One region of the Janthinobacterium glycogeni genome, then DNA from elsewhere that is predicted to be linked to it. Evidence: predicted binding sites of a transcription regulator. Region 1 holds the regulator's gene; each other region holds the start of a gene.

What was found. Region 1 encodes LexA, which represses DNA repair genes until DNA is damaged. Its sites were predicted from a motif close to ACTGTATNNNNATACAGT; they were not measured.
Region 2: the regulator LexA is predicted to act here: its motif matches at 2,542-2,559, upstream of dinB (DNA polymerase IV).
Region 3: the regulator LexA is predicted to act here: its motif matches at 2,209-2,226, upstream of imuA (translesion DNA synthesis-associated protein ImuA).
Region 4: the regulator LexA is predicted to act here: its motif matches at 1,830-1,847, upstream of ACQ4W4_RS06325 (DNA topoisomerase IV subunit B).

What each region holds. Positions count from the first base shown of each region.
Region 1 covers NZ_JBNYXP010000001.1:716,354-720,820, forward strand. The annotation lists gene ACQ4W4_RS03300 (replicative DNA helicase) at 1-315, opposite strand, end outside; gene rplI (50S ribosomal protein L9) at 451-906, opposite strand; gene rpsR (30S ribosomal protein S18) at 934-1,224, opposite strand; gene priB (primosomal replication protein N) at 1,250-1,549, opposite strand; gene rpsF (30S ribosomal protein S6) at 1,570-1,959, opposite strand; gene ACQ4W4_RS03325 (hypothetical protein) at 2,002-2,202, opposite strand; gene lexA (transcriptional repressor LexA) at 2,235-2,870, shown strand; gene ACQ4W4_RS03335 (cystathionine gamma-synthase family protein) at 3,088-4,329, opposite strand; gene purF (amidophosphoribosyltransferase) at 4,373-4,467, opposite strand, start outside.
Region 2 covers NZ_JBNYXP010000011.1:127,624-132,090, forward strand. The annotation lists tRNA gene ACQ4W4_RS22485 (tRNA-Asp) at 1-59, opposite strand, end outside; tRNA gene ACQ4W4_RS22490 (tRNA-Val) at 114-189, opposite strand; gene ACQ4W4_RS22495 (S9 family peptidase) at 289-2,436, opposite strand; gene dinB (DNA polymerase IV) at 2,600-3,754, shown strand; gene ACQ4W4_RS22505 (recombination-associated protein RdgC) at 3,873-4,467, shown strand, end outside.
Region 3 covers NZ_JBNYXP010000001.1:854,487-858,953, reverse strand. The annotation lists gene ACQ4W4_RS03925 (GNAT family N-acetyltransferase) at 1-740, shown strand, start outside; gene ACQ4W4_RS03920 (putative Na+/H+ antiporter) at 775-2,040, opposite strand; gene imuA (translesion DNA synthesis-associated protein ImuA) at 2,247-2,957, shown strand; gene ACQ4W4_RS03910 (Y-family DNA polymerase) at 2,887-4,374, shown strand; gene ACQ4W4_RS03905 (glutathione S-transferase N-terminal domain-containing protein) at 4,456-4,467, shown strand, end outside.
Region 4 covers NZ_JBNYXP010000002.1:166,406-170,872, forward strand. The annotation lists gene kdpA (potassium-transporting ATPase subunit KdpA) at 1-1,374, opposite strand, end outside; gene kdpF (K(+)-transporting ATPase subunit F) at 1,374-1,463, opposite strand; gene ACQ4W4_RS06325 (DNA topoisomerase IV subunit B) at 1,926-3,923, shown strand; gene ACQ4W4_RS06330 (molecular chaperone HscC) at 3,923-4,467, shown strand, end outside.

The DNA of each region.
Region 1 (4,467 bases):
CGCGGCCGATGGCGTGTTTTGCGCCATGGCGTTCAGGTAAGCGAGTCCGCCCACATCATCGGCCTTGCCGAGCTGGGTCAGGGTTTCAAAAACAGTAATGACATCGGCTGGCTTGGAAGCGTTAACCATCTTGACGATTTGCTCGAAGATGATGCGATGGTCATAGCGATAGAAATCCTCCGCATGCATGAAGTCGGCGATGCGGTCATACGCGGCATTGTCGCGCAGCAGACCACCGATAACGGATTGTTCTGCTTCGATCGAATGCGGCGGTATACGGAGGGAATCCAGTTGCGGATCAGAGGGGGCGTTCATGGCGCGAATTATACCCGCTTCGGCGTGCTGGCAAAAATAAAGGGCTGAAAATGAGCGAAAAAAAGGCCACAAAAAAGCCGGGCGAACCCGGCTTTTCATAGTGCGGCAGCGCTTGCGGGCCAGGCCCGCAGACGATTACGCGTTCGCGTCTGGAACGACAGCGATAACAACTTCCACGACCACGTCGGTGTGCAGAGCAACCGAAACGTTGTGCTCGCCAACGATCTTCAGCGGGCCGGTAGGCATGCGGATTTGTGCTTTTTCAACAGCAAAACCTTGCTTGGTCAGCGCTTCAGCGATGTCGAAGTTGGTGACGGAACCGAACAGACGGCCATCGACGCCAGCTTTTTGAGCAACTTGAACGGTCAGACCGCTCAGTTTTTCGCCCTGGGCTTGCGATGCGGCCAGTTTGGCGGCAGCAGCTTTTTCCAGTTCGGCGCGCTTGACTTCGAATTCAGCCACAGCGGTTGCCGTGGCACGACGTGCCAGGCGTTGCGGGATCAGGAAGTTACGTGCGTAACCGTCTTTGACTTTAACGACTTCGCCGAGGTTACCGACGTTTACAACTTTTTCTAACAGAATGATTTGCATAGTTCTTCTCCAGGAATATCTGACCGATTAAGCGTGGTGCAGATCGGTGTATGGCAGCAGCGCGAGGAAGCGAGCGCGCTTGATTGCGGTGTCGACTTGGCGCTGGTAGTGCGCTTTGGTACCGGTCAGGCGTGCTGGCATGATCTTGCCGTTTTCCTGGACGAAGTCTTTCAGCGTGTCGACGTCTTTGTAGTCGACTTGTTCAACGTGCGCTGCGGTGAAGCGGCAGAACTTCTTACGTTTGAACAATGGGTTTTGCTGTTTGCGTTTTTCTTTAAGCTTGAGCTTATTTTTGTCGAACTTTTTACCGAATGCCATGTCAGGCTCCTGTATCTAAAATGCGCTAGTCAGAATTGACTGCACTAAAATCAATGATGTGAAACACCAAACTTTTGCTGTTGCGGCTCTTCCTGGCCAGGAAACCCGTGAACTGATAGACCCCGCCCAAGCTTGCCTGACTGAACCGGCCTGAAATTTCGCCAGCGGCTAGCGCGGCGACATCAAACTCGGTCAAACGGGCAATCCCTGCTTCCATCTGCTGCGAACTGTGTTGCAATACTGCATTCACAATCGGCAGTCCTGCCGGGGTATAGCGCAGTATTTCGCGCTCGGCAATGATGGCGGTAACTTGTAGCTGGTTCAGCGCACGATCCTGGTCAAGAATTAAGCTGCTGCTGCGGCTGGAGCGGCTGCTGGTGCTTCGGTGCGGTGGCTTTTGGCCGCGTCTTCGCGTTGTACCGATTTCATCATCGGCGAAGGAGCTGTTTCAGCTTTCTTCATTTTAACGGTCAGGTGACGCAACACGGCATCATTGAATTTGAATGCTGTTTCCAACTCGACCAGGGTCTCGTTGTCGCATTCGATGTTCAGGCAGATGTAGTGTGCTTTAGGCAGCTTTTGGATCGAGTAAGCCATTTGACGGCGGCCCCAATCTTCCACGCGGTGAACCGAACCGCCGCGGGTGGTTACGCTGGCTTTGTAGCGTTCGATCATCGCGGGCACTTGCTCGCTTTGGTCCGGATGGACGATAAAGACTATTTCATAATGACGCATGCAAACTCCTTCAGGTCGGATTGATAATCGCCCACCCCGGCGTCAAGACGGGTGTGGGAAGGTCAGCCGAAGATTATAACCGCCTTTTGCAAACGTTTCAATCATTCCTTCCACCAGCGCCTGAAAAGCCCGCGCACCGCCGCGCTTTCCGCCTCTGGACAAGTATTTCTTGCGAAATTCGCCGAAAACACGGAAATCCCCTTGCATAGTGGGCGATACTGTACAAAAATACAGACTGTTCATATAGACAGCATTTTAGTATGCACCCACCGCTCATGATCAAGCTGACAGCACGACAAGAACAAATCCTGAACCTGATCAAGGACGCGATTGAAAACACGGGCTTTCCTCCCACCCGTGCCGAAATCGCCAATGAACTGGGTTTCAAATCGGCCAATGCGGCCGAAGAGCATTTGCAGGCCCTGGCGCGCAAGGGCGCGATCGAGATTTCACCCGGCACCTCGCGCGGCATCCGCCTGATCGGCGCGGCGGCCGAAGCGCCGCCATCGAAAGTGCCGGCAGCCCTGTTGATGTCGCTGCCCCTGATCGGCAGGGTGGCGGCCGGTTCGCCCATCCTGGCCCAGGAAAACCTGGAAGCGAGCTACAACGTGGACCCGGCCCTGTTCTCGGCCAAGCCCGACTTCCTGCTGAAGGTGCGCGGCTGGTCCATGCGCGACGCCGGCATCATGGATGGCGATTTACTGGCCGTCAAGAAGGTCGACAGCGCCAAGAATGGCCAGATCGTCGTCGCCCGCATCGGCGACGAAGTCACCGTCAAGCGCTACAAGAAGACGGGTTCCGTCATCGAACTGCTGCCGGAAAATCCCGATTTCAAGGTCATTACCGTGTCGCCGGAAGATGAATTCGCCCTGGAAGGTTTGGCGGTGGGCTTGATGCGCAGCTGGCATTGATTGAGCGCGCCCTCATAAACCTACTGCGCAGCCCACTCTCGGGCATCCGTTGCTCGCTAGCTGGGCGCCCCCGTACAATGTACAGCTCCGCTACTCAACCCGATATTGGGCTTGCTCGCTACGGTTTCTGAAGGCACGAAGACATTACCATTGAACGGCGAAAAACAAAGGGCCGCAACAGCATGACTGTTGCGGCCCTTTTCATTTGTCCGGCGACTTATACATCGAGTGCCTGGCGGAAATCCTCGAGCAGATCCACCTCGTCCTCGATGCCGACGGAAACGCGGATCAGCGATTCGGCGATACCCATGCTGGCGCGCCGTTCGGCGCCCATCTCATAGAAGATCGTGTGGGCGACGGGAATGACCAGGGTGCGCGTGTCGCCGAGGTTGCTCGCTGGAATGGCCAGATTCAAACGATTGAGGAAATCGAAGCAGTCGATGCCATCCTTCAATTCAAAGCTGAACAGCGAACCATAGCTGCGGAACAGGTCGCTCGCCAGCGCGTGCTGCGGGTGCGACGCCAGGCCCGGGTAGTGCACGGCGGCCACGCGCGGGTCGGCGGCCAGCATGGTGGCCAGCGCCAGGGCGTTCGAGCAGGTGCGATCCATGCGCAAGGCCATGGTTTCCGCGCCAACGGCGATATGGTGCGCCGCTTCCGGGCCCAGCGAGGCGCCGAAGTCGCGCAAGGCCTTGGCGCGGATTTGCGCGATGCCCCACTGGGCCGGCGCCGCCTTCTTGTAGTTATCGAAGATGTTCGGATACTGCGTCCAGTCGAACACGCCCGTGTCCGTCAAGCTGCCGCCCAACGCATTGCCGTGGCCGCCGATGGATTTCGTCAAGGCATTGACCACCAGGCCCGCGCCCACGGCTTTCGGGCGGAACAGATACGGCGTCGTCATCGTGTTGTCGACGATGTACAGGATGCCCTTTTCGCGGCACAAGTCGCCGATCTTTTTCAGGTCGGCGATCTGCGTGCGCGGATTGGCGATGGTTTCCACGAACACGATGCGCGTGGCCGGCGTGATGGCGGCCGCCACGTTGGCCACCTCGGTGGCGTCGACGAAGGACACGCCGATGCCCTGCCCCGTCACCGTTTGCCACAGGCTGTTGGTATTACCGAACAAAAAGGCCGACGACACGACATGGTCGCCCGCGCGCAAGAGCGCCTGCACCACGGCGCCGATGGCGCCCATGCCGGTAGCGAAGCACAGGGTCGCGACGCCGTCTTCCATCTTGTTGACCTTGTCTTCCAGCGCGGACACGGTCGGATTGCCCTGGCGGCCGTAGCGGAAGCCCGGCTCCTTGCCCTGGAACACGGAAGCGAGCTGGCGCGCATCGGCGTAGCCGAAGGCAACGGAAGTATGCACGGGCTTGTGCAGGGAACCGTGCTCGATGCCCTTGCGGCGGTCGTTATGCAGGATGTTGGTGGTAAAGCCGTAGTTTTTTTTATCGTTCATGATCGCGGAGCAAAAAAAGCCCGGCGCTAGCCGGGCAAGATAATTACGCTTCTGTCGTTGCCAGGTTCAGGTTCAGCTGGGAACGGGGCGTATCTTCCGGCGCTGCCGCCTTCGGATGGTGGCGCGCATATTCCAGGC
Region 2 (4,467 bases), on a different contig from region 1:
TCGAACCCGCGACCCCCGACGTGACAGGCCGGTATTCTAACCAACTGAACTACCACTCCAAGCTCGTATGATCTGTGTTGCTGATCCATGAAGCACTGGACAGTTTTCTGATTTGGTGGGTGCTGAGAGGCTCGAACTCCCGACCTACGCCTTGTAAGGGCGCCGCTCTACCAACTGAGCTAAGCACCCGTTGCTTGTCTCAGAAAACCATCCCGACGTTTGTCACCACGTCTGGAAGAGGCGCTATTATAGGATGGCTAAAATCCTTCTGCAAGCGCTTTTTTCACATTATTCCGTGATATCCCACTGGGACAGCATCCACGCCATATTGAAAGCGTTTTCCTGGATGGCGTTGTAGCGGCCCGAAGCGCCGCCGTGGCCGGCGCCCATATTCGTTTTCAGCAGCAATGGATTGCTGTCCGTTTTATACGCGCGCAGCTTGGCCACATACTTGGCCGGTTCCCAGTACATGACCTGGCTGTCGTTCAGGCCCGTCGTCACCAGCATGGCGGGATAATTCTTGCGTGCAATGTTGTCGTAAGGCGAGTAGCTGAGCATGTAGTCGTAGGCAGCCTTCTGGTTCGGGTCGCCCCATTCCAGGTACTCGCCCGTCGTCAGGGGCAGGCTGGCATCCATCATGGTGTTCATCACGTCGACAAACGGGACGGCCGCGTGCACGGCGTGGAACAGCTCGGGGCGCATGTTGACGACGGCGCCCATCAGCAAGCCGCCGGCGCTGCCGCCCTGGATGATCAGGCGGTTCGGGCTCGTCCATTTTTCGCGCACCAGGTAGTCGGCGCTGTCGATGAAGTCATGGAAGGTGTTTTTCTTCTTCATCAGCATGCCGTCTTCATGCCACGCTTCGCCCATGTCGGTGCCGCCGCGGATATGCGCTTGCACATAGATGACGCCGCGCTCCAGCAGGCTGATGCGGCTGATGGAAAAAGTGGCTTCCGTCGAGATGCCATACGAACCGTACGAGTACAGCAGCAGCGGCGCGGAACCGTCGAGCTTGACGCCTTTCTTGTAGACGACCCACAAAGGCACTTGCACGCCATCGCGCGCCTTCGCCCACAGGCGCTGCGTCGTGTAGCGGCTGCCGTCAAAGCCGCCGACGATTTCCTGCTGCTTCAGCACCGTGCGCTTGCCATTTTGCATATTGACGTCGATGACGGTGGGTGGCGTGACGGGCGACTGGTAGGACATGCGAAATTGCGTGGCGGAAAACTCAGGCGTGCCGGCCGCCGTGGCCAGGTAGACGGGGTCGTCGAACTGCACCGTTTTCCAGTTCTTGTGCGCGAAATCGTAGATGCGCGCGCGGTTCAGGGCGCTGGCCTTTTCCATCACTACCAGGTAGCCCTGGAAGACGTCGAGGGACTGGATCACGGCGTCCTTGTTGTGCGGCACGACGGTCTTCCAGTTCTTCGGCTGCGGGGCCGCCAGCGGCGCGCTGACGACGCGGAAATTCTTCGCGTCCTTGTTGGTCAGGATATACAGCTGGCCGTCGCGGTGCTCGATGCCGTAGCGGTGGCCTTTTTCGCGTTTTAGCACGCTCTGGAAGCTGCCTTCAGGCTTGTTCGTTGGCAACAACAGCACTTCGCTGGTGTCCGTGCTGCCCGAGGTCAGCACGAAGTAGCGCTTGTCCTGCGTGCGGCCCAGGTTGAGGGCGAACTGCTCCACCGGTTCGTGGTAGACCTGCTGCGGCGTGCCGCCCAGGGCCAGGCGGAACAAGCGGTCCGCGCGCTTGGTGGTGGCGTCTTCCTGGGTCAGCATCAGGGTGGCGTTGTCCGCCGCCCAGGCCAGGGATGTGACTCTAGGCATGCTGTCGGTGAGCAACTTGCCCGTTTTCAAATCCTTCACATGCAATTCGTACTGGCGGAAACCCGTCGTGTCCGTGGTGTAGGCCAGCAATTGTTCGTTCGGGCTGACGGCAAAGGCGCGCACGGCAAAGAATTTGTGGCCTTCGGCCAATTGATTCTGGTCCAGCAGGATTTCTTCGACCGCTTGCGCATCGTAGACGCCGTTCGCGCCGACAGGGCGGCGGCAATGAAGCGGGTATTGCTTGCCCGCCTCCATGCGCGTGTAATAGTAGAAATTGCCCTGGCGCGCAGGCACGGACAGGTCCACTTCCTGCATGCGGCCCTTGATTTCCGCAGTCAGCTTGTCGGCCAGCGGCTGGATCGGGGCCGTGACGGCGGCCGTGTAGGCGTTTTCCGCATTCAGGTAATCGATCACGGCAGGATCGGATTTCTTTTGCAGCCAGCGGTAGTCGTCCGTGACGACGGTGCCGTGGCGCGTTTCCTGCCAGGCCGTCTTGGCGGCCACGGGGGCGGCATCGGCGGCCAGCGCGCATGGCGCCAAGGTGGACAGCAGCAGGGCCGGCAAGAGGGATGACCAGACGGACCGGCGGCGCGCAGCGTGATGGGCGATAGACAAGGTGACTCCTTTGAATAGTTATGTCAGGATTGTAATCTTGCTATTGAGAAAAGCAACCGCCGTGCTCGTGCGTTTCAACTTGCATCCACGGGCATTTCCAGCGATACTGTATATAATTACAGTGCCCCGCCGCGAGGTGTCCTTGACTACATCTGCCCCTACATTGCCTGAACCGCGCCGCTGGATAGCCCATCTGGACATGGATGCCTTTTTCGCCTCCGTGGAACTGTTGAAATATCCGGAATTGCGCGGCGAAGCCGTCGTCATCGGCGGCGGGCGCCTGCAGCAGCCCGTGCTGCAGGAAGATGGCACGCGGCAGTTTGCGCGCATGCGCGACTATGTGGGGCGCGGCGTCGTCACCACGTCGACCTATGCGGCGCGCGCCTTCGGCGTGTTTTCCGCCATGGGCATCATGAAGGCGGCCAAGCTGGCGCCCGACAGCATCCTGCTGCCGGCCGACTTCGAGGCTTACCGCGAATATTCGGCCCGCTTCAAGCAGGCCGTGGCCCAGCTGTGCCCCATCATCCAGAACGTGGGCATCGATGAAATCTATGTCGACCTCACCGAGTACGGCGAGCGGGCGCCGGCCATGGCGGCGCGCCTGAAGGCGGCCGTGTTCGAGGCGACCGGGCTGTCGTGCTCGATCGGCCTGGCGCCCAACAAATTGCTGGCAAAAATCTGTTCCGACCTGGAAAAGCCCGACGGCCTGACCATCTTGTCGCCCGAGGATATCGAAACGCGCGTGTGGCCCTTGCCGGCGAAAAAGATCAACGGCATCGGCCCGAAGGCGACGGCCAAGCTGGAAGCGCTGGGCGTCCATACCATCGGCGAGCTGGCCCGGGCCGATCTGGCCATGCTGCGCACGCAGTTCGGCGACCTGTACACGGGCTGGCTGCGCCAGGCGGCGCTGGGCATCGATGAACGGCCCGTGCAGACGAGCCGGGAAACCAAGTCCGTCAGCCGCGAAACGACGTTCGAGCGCGACTTGCAGGTGGTGCGCGACCGCGCCACCCTGTCGGAAAAGCTGGAAAGCCTGTGCACGCGCGTGGCGGGCGACCTGGATAAACAGTCGCTGGCGGGGCGCACGGTGGGCATCAAGCTGCGCTTCGAGGATTTCAGCACCGTTACGCGCGACATCACCCTGCCCAGCGCCACGGCGGATGCCGCCGCCATCCTGCGCGCCAGCCGCGATTGCTTGCGGCGCGTGCCATTTGACAAGAAAATTCGCCTGCTGGGCGTGCGCATCTCGACCTTGTCCGATCCGGCCGTCGTGACGCGCCAGGCGCCAGCCCAGGCGGAGCTGTTTCCCGCCCTGTAGCGGCGTTCCCCATGTATCAACAACACCGCGCCAGTCCGCGCTTTTGACGGCATTCCCGTGTCGAAAGTGTAGAATGGCGTTCCCCTGGCACTACTGAAACAAACGGAAGACAAAAACTATGTGGTTCAAGAATCTTCAGATTTACCGCCTGCCCGCACCGTGGGCTTATACGCCAGAACAACTGGAAGAGGCCTTGTCCTCGAACAAATTTACGCCGGCGACCAGCATGGATCTGATGCGCCAGGGCTGGGATACGCCGCGCCCGAACGGCGGCCTGGTCCACGTGGTCAACAAACAGATGTTGATCTTGCTGGGCACGGAAAAGAAACTGTTGCCGGCGACCGTCATCAACCAGGTGGCCAAGGCCCGCGCCGCCGAGATGGAAGAAGCACAAGGCTTTGCGCCTGGCAAGAAAGCCATGAAAGAATTGAAGGAACGCGTGGCCGACGAACTGTTGCCGCGCGCCTTCAGCATCCGCAGCAACGTCTGGACGTGGATCGACCCCGTCAATGGCTGGCTGGTGGTCGATGCCGCCAGCCCGGCGAAAGCCGATGAAGTCATCAAGCTGCTGTTGAAAGCCGTGGATAAATTGCCGCTGGAAAGCCTGCGCGTGCAGCGCTCGCCCGTGGCGGTGATGACGGAGTGGCTGCAGGCGGATGACGCGCCTGCCGGCTTCACGGTCGACATGGACACGGAATTGCGCGCCACAGGCG
Region 3 (4,467 bases), 140 kb from region 1:
ATGCCGTCTTTTGCCGCTACCTGCTGGCCCACCGTTCGCAGCATATTGCCGCCGGCAATTTCTGGCGCCCCACAGTGGGCCGTCACGGCAGCCGCATGCCGGCCGCCAGCGATGCCGCCCCGCCCGGTGACGAGACGCAGGCGGGCTTGCTGTCGCATGCGCCGCTCAAGCTGGTGGCGGGCGAACTGCTGGGCGAAGAGACGAAGAACCGCATGGCCAAATTGTTGTTTGCCACCAGCTACCTCGAATACTGCTCGTTCGGCAATAAACTCAATCTGCAGTTCGTCGAATTGCAGCGGCGGCAAAACATCGACCCGTATCTGGCGCACATCCACGGCCTGCATGACGAGGACGGGCGCTTCATCGGCTTTTTCACGGCCGCGACGATGGACGAGTTCCAGGCCTGCGCCGCCGTGTCCTATTACCGCGACGACATGAAGGCGCTCGACGACGCATATGACGCTTTCGTGCTCGCGCATGCGCGCGCCGACGACTGTTTCGTCAGCAGCCTGGCCATCGACGAGAAATACCGGGGCCAGGGTTTATTCAGGCAGATGTTCCATGAAATCCGCGACCTGGCCGGCCGCAAGGGCTGTGCGCGCATCACCCTGACGGTGTGGGAAAAGAGCGAAGCGCTGCAAGTGTATCTGCACAAGGGTTTTCGCAGCGTGGGCACGTTCGACTATGCCTACAGCCTGTTCTATGACCGGCTGCATTTCCTCGTCTACGAAGGCAATTAAAGCGGCGGCCAGGGTGGCCGCCGCACTGTGGTGATTACAAGGCCAGGAAGGCCAGGCCCGCCACGGCCGTCGGCAGCAGGGCGCCGGCCAGCAGGCCGACGGCGCCGATCGATTCATCCTTGAAGCCGCGGCGCAGCAGGGCCACGCCGGCCGGGTTCGGCGCATTGGCGATGACGGTCAGGCCGCCGCCGGCCACGGCGCCCGCCATCAGCATGTATTTCGCTTCGTCCGTCATGCCGACGATCAGCGAACCGAGGTAAGTGAGGGCCGCATTGTCGGTAATCGCCGTCAAGCCCAGGGCGCCGAAGAACAGGGCCAGCGGCTTCAGGCTCGAGACGATGGGCTGCAGCCACCATTGCTGCATGCCGCCCAATACCACCAGGCCGCCGAGGAAGAAGCCGACCAACAAGCCTTCCTTCAGGATCAGCGGGCTTTGATAGCGTTCATAGGCCTGCACGAAGCCGAGGAAGAACAGGAACAGGCCGATGAACAGCACGGGGTGGTGTGCCAGGGTGACCACGCCCGCCAGCACGATCATGTGCACGAGGCTGACGGCCAGCGGCACCTTCGGCGCTTCGACGTCGCCGGCTTTCGGCTTGATGTCGGAGGTGTTGCTGTGCAGATATTTGCGCAGCAAGATGCTCACGCCCGTGGCATTGACCAGCACGGCGATGGCGGCTTTCCAGCCGAAATGGGTGGCCATGTAGGCGCTGTCCCAGTTCCACGTGGTGGCCACCATCAGCACGGGCGGCGCCGCATACGACGTGAGCGTGCCGCCGATGGACACATTGACGAACAGCACGCCCAGCGCGCCGTATTTCAGCCATTCGGGAATGCCCGGACGGAAGATTTGCGGCGCCAGCATCAGCGCGGCCAGGGTCATGGCGGCCGGTTCCGTGATCAGGGAGCCCGTCAGGGGCACGAGCGCCAGGCCCAGCCAGACGAGGGCCAGTTCCGTGCGCAGCGGCATCACGCGCGCCACGCTTTTCAACAGGCGCTGCACGGCGTCGAGCACGGGGCGCGAGGCGGCCACGACCATGACGACAAAGACGAACAGCGGTTCCGTGTAATGGCGCGACTCGGCATACTCGATGGCCGCATCGCCGCCCGAGACAAAGGCCATGATGATGATCAGGATGAAGGCCCAGAAGCCGAACACGACTTCCACTTCGCCCAGCAAGTGCAGCAGGCCCGCATGGCGGGGGTGGCGTCGCGATAATGTTTCAAACGACTTGGCGGCGAAGGTGTGGATGAGCGCAAGGCCGAAGACGATGGCGCTGATGATTTGGATGGTGGTCAAATGCGTTTCCTTATGGACGGAGGAAGCCGCCCGGTGCATTGCCGAGCGGTAAGGAGAGTGCTTATGGTACAGCAATCGATGCGGGAAACGGGGTTTTTCGGACATGGCGGGACGGCCTCCGGGCAGGCGCTGCGCAGATAAGCCTTGCCAAAAGCGGGGCCGGATAGTACTGTATATACATACAGTATTTATCTCTATATTTAATTATGCAACATTCCGAATTGATGGCCGCGCCGGAAGCCTTGCATCCGTCCTTGTGGCGCGCATCGCAGCTGGGCCAGGGCGCCACGCGCTGCCTGGATACGGGCTTTGCCGCCCTGTCCGCGCAGCTGCCCGGCGGCGGCTGGCCCAGCGGCAGCCTTATCGATCTGCTGGTGCAGCAGCCGGGCAGCGGCGAATTGCGGCTGCTGGCGCCCGCGCTGGCGCAGCTGCCGGGCTTGCCCATCGTGCTGCTGCAGCCGCCCCATCCGCCGCAGGCGCTGGCCCTGGCCGCACAGGGGGTGGCGCCGTCGCAGCTGCTGTGGCTCAAAAGCGCCGGCAGCAAGGATGCCTTGTGGGCGGCCGAGAACATCTTGCGCAGCGGCACGTGCGGCGCCCTGCTGTTCTGGCAATCGCACGTGCGCGCCGACAGCCTGCGCCGGCTGCATCTGGCCGCGCAGTCGGGCAATACCCTGTTCTGCATGCTGCGCCCCTTGCACGGCGCGCAGGATGCGTCGCCCGCGCCGCTGCGCCTGTCCGTGCGTCCGGCCGCCGGCGGCATCGAGATCGGCTTCATCAAGCGCCGGGGACCGCAGCGCGACGCGCCCCTGTTCCTGCCCCTGCAACCTCCTTCATTATTGCTACGCCATGCGACTCTGGATCGGCCTGTGCCTGCCCCGGCTTCCGCTCGAAGTGTTTTGCCCGCGCTGGTCGGCTGACAGCCTCGGCGTGGTGCTGGAGCAGGAGCAAGTGATGGCCCTGTCGCCGCTGGCGTTGGCCGCCGGCGTCAAGCCGGGCATGCGCCGCGCGGGCGCCCTGATGCTGGCGCCGCAGGCGCGCCTGCACGAACGTTCGCCCGAGCTGGAAGCGCAGGCCCTGCAGGCGGTGGCGCTGGCGCTGCTGCAATATTCGCCGCTGGTGGCGCAGGGCGAGGAAGCGACCCTGCTCGTCGATGCGGGCGCCAGCCTGCGCCTGTTCGGCGGCGTGCGCGCCCTGTGCCGGCGCATCGCGGCCAGCTTGCGCGCGCTCGGCTACACGGCCCAGCTGTCGTGCGCCCCCACGGCGCGCGGCGCCTGGCTGCTGGCGCGCGCCGGCACGCGCCGGGGCCGCGTGCTGGGCATGGAGAGTCTCGTGCGCCGTCTCGACGGCCTGCCGTGCGCCTTGCTGCCGCCCGCGCGTCCCTGGCTCGACTGGTTCGAGGGCATCGGCTGCCGCACCCTGGGGCAGCTGCGCCACTTGCCCCGGCCCGGCTTGCAGCGCCGTTGCGGCGGGGCCTTGCTGGACATGCTCGACGACGCGCATGGCCACAGCACGGAATTGTTCGTATGGATTGAGGCGCCGCCCACGTTCCGCGCCAGCCTGGAACTGTTCGACCGCGTGGAGCACGCCGACGCGCTGCTGTTCGGCGCGCGCCGCCTGCTGCAGCAAATGACGGGCTGGCTGTGCGCGCGGCAATTCGCCGTCGAGCGCATTCAATTGCTGCTGGCGCACGAACGGGGCAGGGTGGCGCGCGCTCCCACCGTCATCGACCTGGCCTTGGGCGAGGCCGTCTGGCGCGACGAGCATCTGGTGCGCCTGCTGAAGGAGCGCCTGGCGCAGCTGGCGCTGGACGCGCCCGTGATTGGCCTGACCCTGGAAGCGCTGCAGGTGCAGCCGATGGCGCCGCCCAGCGAGAGCCTGTTTCCCGAGCCGGGCGGTACGCCGCAGGAGCGCCAGCGCCTGCTCGAATTGCTGGTGGCGCGCCTGGGCATGGAAAATGTCTTGCAGGCCGCGCCGCGCGCCGATTACCGCCCCGAGGCGGCCAACCGGTGGCTGCCGCTGCCGGCTAAGCCAGGCGCAAAAAACGCGCCGTCCGACTTGCCGCCCGGCTTGCCTGGCATGCCCCGTCCCGGCTGGCTGCTGGCCCAGCCCATCGCCCTGTTGATGCGCGAACACCGGCCCTTCTATGGCTCGCCCTTGAAAATGGTGTCCGTCGCCGAGCGCATCGAGGCGGGCTGGTGGGGGCAATCGCAGGCGCGCGATTACTTCATCGCCGAAGGCCTCGACCACGCCCATTACTGGGTCTACCGCGAACGCATCGCCGGCAGCGGAGAAGACGCCGCGCCGCGCTGGTTTTTGCATGGCTTGTTTGGCTGAAGGCGCTGTCCTGCTGAAACTGCCATGCTTGGCTATACTTGCTTTCTTGCGCCGCGTCTTTAATTGAAATGAAGGATATCCATGACACAGCTT
Region 4 (4,467 bases), on a different contig from region 1:
CGACACCATCTTCATTTCATAGGCCTGGATTTTCTTGCCCAGGTATTCAGGGGTGCGGCCGATCATCAGGCCGGCGATGAAGACGGCCAGGATGGCGAACATCAGCATGCCGTACAGGCCCGTGCCCACGCCGCCGAAGATCACTTCGCCGAATTGCATCAGCAGCAGCGGCACCATGCCGCCCAGGGGCATGTAGGAGTCGTGCATGGAATTGACGGCGCCGCACGATGCGGCCGTCGTCACCGCCGCGAACAGGGTCGAGGAGCTGATGCCGAAGCGTGTTTCCTTGCCTTCCATATTGCCGCCCGATTGCAGGCTGCTGGCCTGCTGGTCCACGCCCAGTGCCTGCAAGGCGGGGCTGGCTTGCTGCTCGGCGCTCATCACGCCGGCCGTCATGACGACAAAGATCAGGGTCATCGCGGCCAGCACGGCCCAGCCCTGGCGCAGGTCACCCACCATGCGGCCGAAGGTGAAGCACAGGCCGGCGGGAATGATGAAGATGGCCAGCATCTGCAGGAAGTTCGACAGCACGGTCGGGTTTTCGTACGGGTGCGAGGAATTGGCATTGAAGAAGCCGCCGCCATTCGTGCCCAGCAGCTTGATCGACTCCTGCGACGCGACGGGGCCCATGGCGATCGTCTGCGTCGTCGCCATTTGTGCTTCCATCACGGGTTTGCCGGCGGCGTCCAGCACTGGCTGGCCGTCGGCCGTCGTTTTCGGCGTTTCATACGCCACGTGGTCGAGCAGGGTCACTTCCTTGTAGGCGGAAAAATTCTGGATCATGCCTTCGCCCATGAAGACGACGGACAGGGCCAGCGACAGCGGCAGCAGGATGTACAGGGTCGAGCGCACCAGGTCGACCCAGAAATTGCCGATCGATTTGCCCGAACGCGAGGCGAAGCCGCGCACCAGCGCGAAGATCACGGCGATGCCGGTGGCCGCCGAAAAGAAATTCTGGCAGGCCATGCCCAGCATCTGGGTCAGATAACTCATGGTCTGTTCGCCGCCGTAGCCCTGCCAGTTGGTATTGGCGACGAAGCTGACGGTGGTATTGAACGAGGAATCGGGGCTGACGGCGCCCAGACCCTGGGGATTGAGTGGCAAAAAGCCCTGCAGGCGCTGCAGGCCGTAGACGAAGACGGCGCCCACGGTATTGAAGACGATCAGGGCGATGGCATAGCTTTTCCACCCCATGGCCTTGTCGGCGGGAAGGCCGGACCAGCGGTACAGCAGGTTTTCCAGCTTTTGCAGCCAGCCCAGGCCGCGTACGGGGCCATCGCCGGCCACCCTGGCCATGTACAGGCCCAGCGGATAGCCGGCGGCCAGCAGGACGGCCAGGAAGGCCACCAACAACAGTATCGATTGCGTCGTCATCACAGTTCCTCCGCCTTCAGCAGCGCCACCAGCAAATACACGAGCAGGCCGGCCGAGACGACGGCGCCCAGCACATAAAACGCGTTCATTTGACGCTCCCTAATTTGTCGCAGGCGACGGCAAAGCCGGCCGCCAGGACGAAAAACACGGCAATCAAGCCGAGATACACGAGATCCATTCCCACCCTCATTCAGGTTTGTTTTGATAGTGAGCAGATTAGCCAAAAGGGTCTAAAAAATTCGTAAAGACTGGGAAGGCAGCTGTAAACAAGATGTAAAAAAGGCGGCTTTACCGCATAAAATCCATCACAATTGGCGAAAAACCACGCGCGCGGCGCACTGTTGTTGCCTTGGAGTAGCGCTATTGCTCGCCGGACAAGATAGAATGCGCGAGCGTCCGCACAAGGACGCCAAGCCTGCCGCACTGCCCTCCCCCAGTGACGCTGGACGGGATATACTGTATATTCATACAGTTATCGCCGCCGCTGTCATTGCGCCCGCAGTGCCCTGGCCTGGCGTTCCAACCACTGTCTTTACTTAGCTTGAACACGTATGGCCACTAAAAAACCAGCATCCGACTACAGCGAATCATCCATCCGTGTCCTGAAAGGACTGGAACCCGTCAAGCAGCGCCCGGGGATGTACACCCGCACTGAAAATCCGCTGCACATCATTCAGGAAGTGATCGACAATGCCTCCGACGAGGCGCTGGGCGGTCATTGCACGCATATCGCCGTGACGCAGAACACGGATGGCAGCATCACCGTCGAAGACAATGGCCGCGGCATTCCCGTCGGCCTGCACCCGGAAGAAGGCGTGCCGACGGTGGAAATCGTGTTTACGCGGCTGCACGCGGGCGGCAAGTTCGACAAGGGTTCGGGCGGCGCCTACGCGTTCTCGGGCGGCTTGCACGGCGTCGGCGTGTCCGTCACCAATGCGCTGTCGACGCGCCTGGAAATCACCGTCTGGCGCAAGGAAAGCGACGGCAACGGCTTGCACCACATGGTGTTTGCGAACGGCGACGTGATCGAGCCCCTGAGTTCCCGCCCCGCCCCGCGCGACGGCAAAAAATCCGGCACGCGCGTCACGGCCTGGCCCGATGCAAAATACTTTGATTCGCCCAACATCTCGCAGGCGGAACTGCAACGCCTGCTGCGCTCGAAAGCCGTGCTGCTGCCGGGCGTGACCGTCACGCTGACCAACGCGAAGACGGGCGATACGCAGACCTGGCAGTACGCCGAAGGCTTGCGCGGCTACCTGACCGAAACGCTGGCGCAGGTATCGAATGGCGAAACCCTGATTCCCCTGTTCGAAGGCGCGCAATACGCTGGTCCGGACTCGGAAGGCTTTGCCGAAGGCGAAGGCGCGGCCTGGGTCGTGGCGTGGACGGAAGAAGGCGCCATCGTGCGCGAATCGTATGTCAACCTGATCCCCACCTCGAATGGCGGCACGCACGAATCGGGCTTGCGCGACGGCCTGTTCGGCGCCGTGAAAAATTTCGTCGAAATGCACTCGCTGCTGCCCAAAGGCGTCAAATTGCTGCCGGAAGACGTGTTCGCGCGCGCTTCCTTCGTGCTGTCGGCCAAGGTGCTGGACCCGCAATTCCAGGGCCAGATCAAGGAACGCCTGAACTCGCGCGACGCCGTGCGCCTCGTCTCGACCTTCACCAAGCCGCCGCTGGAACTGTGGCTGAACCAGCACGTCGATTACGGCAAGAAGCTGGCCGAGCTCGTGATCAAGCAGGCGCAGTCGCGCCAGCGTTCGCTGCAAAAAGTGGAAAAGAAAAAATCCTCGGGCGTGGCCGTGTTGCCCGGCAAGCTGACCGACTGTGAATCGTCGGACATCGCGCGCAATGAACTGTTCCTCGTCGAGGGCGACTCGGCGGGCGGTTCGGCCAAGATGGGCCGCGACAAGGAATTCCAGGCGATTCTGCCCCTGCGCGGCAAGGTCTTGAACTCGTGGGAAACGGACCGCGACCGCCTGTTCGCCAATAACGAGATCCACGACATCGCCGTGGCCATCGGCGTCGATCCGCACAGCGTGGGCGACTCGCCCGACCTGTCAGGTCTGCGCTACGGCAAGATCTGCATCCTGTCGGATGCGGACGTAGACGGCTCGCACATCCAGGTACTGCTGCTGACCCTGTTCTTCAAGCACTTCCCGGCGCTGATCAACAAGGGCCACATCTGCATCGCCCGTCCGCCTTTGTACCGCGTGGACGCGCCGGCGCGCGGCAAGAAGCCGATGCAGAAAATCTATGCGCTTGACGACGGCGAACTGCTGGCCATCGAGGACAAGCTGCGCAAGGAAGGCGTGAAACAGGGCGCCTGGTCGATTTCGCGCTTCAAGGGCCTGGGCGAGATGAATGCCGAGCAGCTGTGGGAAACGACGATGAACCCGGACACGCGCCGCCTGCTGCCCGTGACCCTGGGCGAAGTCGACCACATGGCCTCGGCATCCCGCTTCAATATGTTGATGGGCAAGGGCGAAGCGGCAGGACGCCGCGCCTGGATCGAGGAACACGGCAATGAGGCGGAGGCGGATATCTGATGATCATCGGCATTGACCTGGGCACCACCAACAGCCTGGTCGCCATCTGGCGCGACGGCAAGGCTTCCATTATCCCGAATGCGCTCGGCGAACACCTGACGCCGTCGTGCGTGAGCATCGATGACGACGGCACCGTGCTGGTGGGCCGCGCGGCGCGCGAACGCCTGCAGACGCACCCGCAACTGACGGCGGCCATCTTCAAGCGCTACATGGGCAGCGAAAAGAAGATCACCCTCGGCACGCAGCAGTTCCGCCCGGAAGAACTGTCATCGATGGTGCTGCGCGCGCTGAAGGAAGATGCCGAAGCCTTTTTGGGCCACAAGGTCGAGGAAGCCATCATCACCGTGCCCGCGTATTTCAGCGATGCGCAACGCAAGGCCACGCGCATCGCCGGCCAGCTGGCGGGCTTGCGCGTCGAGCGCCTGCTGAACGAACCGACGGCCGCCGCGCTGGCCTACGGCATCCGCGACAAGGAACAGGAAAGCAAATTCCTCGTCTTCGACCTGGGCGGCGGCACCTTCGACGTGTCGATCCTGGAACTGTT